One region of the Lactobacillus sp. M0396 genome, then DNA from elsewhere that is predicted to be linked to it. Evidence: predicted binding sites of a transcription regulator. Region 1 holds the regulator's gene; the other holds the start of a gene.

Region 1 (2,211 bases):
AAACAGTCTTATGATGGCCAAAAAATTGGCTCTACGGAAATAAAAAGGGCCATTACCAGTGGAAATATGGAATTGGCCGCTAAATTATTAGGGTTTCCGTATGTCATGTCCGGTAAGGTCGGGCACGGTTTACGTAATGGCCATAAACTGGGTTTTCCTACAGCAAATCTAGTTTGGTTTCAAGGCAAGGTGGTTCCTAAAATTGGAGTATACGCTACTAAAACCAAGATTAAAGGCAAGTGGTATGACTCAATGACAAGCGTGGGTTATAACGTAACTATTAATGAGGGTACAAAGCTTTATATTGAATCGAATTTATTTGGATTTAATCAAGAAGCCTATGATGAAGAAATGGTAATTAAATGGTATAAGTATACTCGTGGCGAAATTAAATTTGATAACTTAAAAAAATTAAAAAAACAAATGAGTGGTGATGAGGCAGAAATCAAAGCTTATTTTGCCGGCATTGGTTAATTTCAATTTTAAAGAGGATAAGCGTTTTTTTTGTAAAAAAGTTAGCACTCAACTTGACATTCTGCTAAAAGCTAGTATCATATTAATTGTTAGCACCTAATAAGTTTGAGTGCTAAAAGTGAGGGCGATATTTATGTTGACCGAACGTCAAGAATTAATTTTAAAAACAATTATCAATGATTTTACGCAGACACATGATCCTGTTGGGTCTAAAACAGTCATGAATCAGTTACCTATTAAAGTTTCAAGTGCAACTATTCGTAACGAAATGGCGGTTTTAGAAGAAAAAGGCTTGATTGAAAAAACTCATTTGTCAAGTGGTCGAGTACCTTCAACAGAAGGCTACCGTTACTATCTTGACAATTTAGTTGAGCCTTTACAGATTTCATCTTCTGTTTATAAAAGAATTATTAATCAGCTTGATCAGCCGTTTCATCAAGTTAACGACATCGTACAGGAAGCTGTTAAGATCTTATCTGACCTAACAAATTACACTGCATTTGCGGAGGGGCCTGAGAATAGTGATTTAACTATTACCGGATTTCGTATAGTACCTTTATTTGGCAGACAGATTATGGCTATTCTTGGTACCAGTGATGGTGATGTTCATGACCAGGTTTATAACTTACCATACAATATTCATGGTGATGACATTGAACGTGCCGTTCGTATGATTAACGATGAATTAGTAGGAAAGTCGCTAGATCAGGTTACACCTGAGTTTCTTAAGAAGACTTTAGGACAAAAGCTTAAAGCTGCTCATGTGTCTGAATTAATAGATTTAGTTGAAGATGTGATCAGTGATGCTGCCAGCGAACAAATGTATGTCGATGGTCAGATTAATTTGCTCAATAATATTTCTTTGAGTGACGTTTCTAATTTGCGGTCATTATATGAAATGATTGAGCATAATGACTTAATTTCTAGTATTTTGGATAACAGGCAAAATTTAAAAAGTGACAGATATCCAGTTCGGGTAAGTCTAGGGTCTGAGTTATCAAATGATTTGTTAAAGGATTATAGTCTGCTTACGGCAGAGTACAGCGTTGGTCCTCACGGAAAGGGCATAATTGCTTTACTTGGCCCTGATAATATGCCGTATTCTCAAGTGATAGGATTGCTTGAATATTTCAGAAATGAGCTATCTAAAAAGTTGCTTGATTATTATGGTAGATTTAAATAAAGGAGGTTAGCCGTGAGTAAAGAAGAAATTAACAGTAAAAATTCAAAAAAAGATCAAAAAGAATCAAGTGAATCAAAAGAAGTTAAAAAGCATTCTCAAGCTAAGGCTAACGAAAAAAAGAAGTCCGAATCTTTGGAAAGCAAACTGCAACACAATTTGACCCAGTTGCAAAAAGAAAAAGATGATTTAGAAGATAAGTACTTGCGCAGTCAAGCTGAAATGCAAAATATGCAAAATCGCTACAATAATGAAAGAGCGCAACTTATTAAATATGAATCACAATCTTTAGCTAAAGATGTTTTGCCAGCAATGGATAATTTAGAAAGAGCTTTGGCAACAAAGGTTGATGATGAAGCATCAAAGCAGCTTAAAAAGGGAGTGCAAATGACACTTGATTCTCTGGTTAAAGCCATGAAAGATCATGGAATCAGTGAAATCACTGCTGAAGGTGTAAAGTTTGATCCTAATTTACACCAAGCTGTCCAAACAGTTGAAGCTGAAAATGAAGATCAAAAAGATCATGTTGTGCGGGTTTTGCAAAAAGGATACTTGTA
Region 2 (2,211 bases), on a different contig from region 1:
TGATCAATCTTAGTGTCCTTCAATTCAAGACCTAAGTCATCAGTAATTACTGTACCACCAGTTAAAGCGGCAATATCTTGCAATTGTTCTTTACGACGATCACCAAAACCAGGAGCTTTAACAGCAACAACGTTAAAGGTACCACGAATCTTGTTCAAAACCAAAGTTGGTAATGCTTCACCAGAAACATCATCTGCAATAATCAGCAATGATTTGCCTTGTTGCACAATTTCTTGTAACAATGGCAAAATGTCTTGAATGTTAGAAATCTTCTTATCAGTGATTAAAATGTATGGATTGTCAAGATCTGCTTCCATCTTGTCATTATCAGTTACCATGTATTGTGAAAGGTAGCCACGGTCAAATTGCATACCTTCGACTACTGATAACTCGGTTTCAATACCACGTGAATCTTCAATAGTAATAACACCATCATTACCAACTTTTTCCATTGCGTCAGCGATCAGGTCGCCAACTTCTTTTGAAGCTGAAGATACTGAAGCTACTTGAGCAATTTGGTCTTTTGAAGAAACAGTATGACTAATCTTATGTAATTCTTTAACTACGGCTTTAGTAGCTTTTTCAATACCGCGGCGAACTCCTACAGGGTTAGCACCAGCAGTCACGTTCTTCATACCTTCACGAATAATTGCTTGAGTTAAAACAACAGCAGTAGTTGTACCGTCACCAGCTATGTCATTAGTCTTTTGTGCTGCTTCGGCAACTAACTTAGCACCCATATTCTCATAGTGGTCTTTTAATTCAATTGCCTTTGCAATTGTCACACCATCATTAGTAATGTCCGGGTTGCCATATGATTGCTCCAAAACAACATTTCTGCCCTTAGGACCAATAGTTGCTTTAACAGTATCAGCTAATTTGTCAACGCCCTTTAACAGGGAACGTCTTGCTTTTTCTGAAAATTTAATTTCTTTTGCCATATTTTTATGCGCTCCTTAATTACTTAACAATTGCTAAAATATCTTTTTCATGAAGGACTAAATACTTTTCGTCATCGTATTTGACATCAGTGCCTGAATATTTGTCATATAAAACAACGTCACCCTTTTTGACAGTCATAGGAATTTTACTGCCATTTTCGGCATAACTACCTTCACCAACAGCAACAACTTCACCTTCTGTTGGCTTTTGTTTAGCATTAGAAGCCAGGACGATTCCGCCTACAGTTTTCTCTTCTTCTTCTTTAACTTTAACGATCACGCGATCACCAATTGGTTGTAACACGTTTGTCCCTCCTAAAATTAAATTATTAATCTATTTTACGTGTCATTAGCACTCTTATTCATCAAGTGCTAACTTACATTTATGATAATAACCCCTTTTCATAAAAAATGCAAGAAAAAATTAGCACTTTGAGTAAAAAAGTGCTAATCGTATTTTTATGCCTACTTTTTCTTATCTGAGTCAAGGAAGTAAATTAGAGTTTGTAATTCCGTTGCTAAATCAACGTTCTGAATTCTAATACCACTTGGAGCAGACAAACGAATTGGCGTGAAATTCATAATTCCTCGAATACCAGCTTCAACCATATCATCAGCTGTCCTTTGTGCTGTCGTGGAAGGAACAGTCAAAATTGCAATAGAAATCTGTTGGTCACTAAGCTGTTTTTTTAGTTCACTCATGTCATAAACAGGGACACCACTGAGAATCTTGCCTGTAATTTTATCATCAATATCAAAAGCACATGAAATACGAATATTGTTTGTGCGTTTGAAATTATAGTTTAATAAAGCATGGCCTAAATTACCAACGCCAACCAGGGCAACATTTGTTAAAGTATCTTGATTTAAAATCTTTTTAAAAAAGGAAAGCAAACTTTTTACATCATAACCATAGCCACGTTTTCCCAATGCACCAAAGTATGAAAAATCACGTCTGATTGAAGCACTATCTACTTGAACAGCCTCAGATAATTCAGTTGAGGATACCTTTTCTTTACCAGCCTCATTTAAAATTATCAGGTAGCGGTAATATAGCGGCAATCTTTTAGCCGTAGCCGTGGGTATTTTGATTTTTTCCATTTAAAAAGCCTCCAACTTGATTAAGTATATATTTTGTTTTGTGAATTTTTCAGCAATCACTACTATTTTATCTATAAATTTGCGCCATTTGCAAACATTTTTTTCACAATCTATCAAATTTTAGCATAATAGTAACAGGTTTGATAATAGAAATTTATTTTTTTACTCT

What was found. The regulator HrcA, encoded in region 1, represses chaperone genes, less so after heat shock. The targets are predictions, from matches to a motif close to TTAGCACTCNNNNNNNNNGAGTGCTAA.
Region 2: the regulator HrcA is predicted to act here: its motif matches at 1,291-1,317, upstream of groES (co-chaperone GroES).

What each region holds. Positions count from the first base shown of each region.
Region 1 covers NZ_JACFQE010000001.1:271,068-273,278, reverse strand. The annotation lists gene ribF (riboflavin biosynthesis protein RibF) at 1-474, shown strand, start outside; gene hrcA (heat-inducible transcriptional repressor HrcA) at 608-1,657, shown strand; gene grpE (nucleotide exchange factor GrpE) at 1,670-2,211, shown strand, end outside.
Region 2 covers NZ_JACFQE010000003.1:270,453-272,663, reverse strand. The annotation lists gene groL (chaperonin GroEL) at 1-941, opposite strand, end outside; gene groES (co-chaperone GroES) at 961-1,245, opposite strand; gene H3T43_RS05510 (redox-sensing transcriptional repressor Rex) at 1,407-2,042, opposite strand.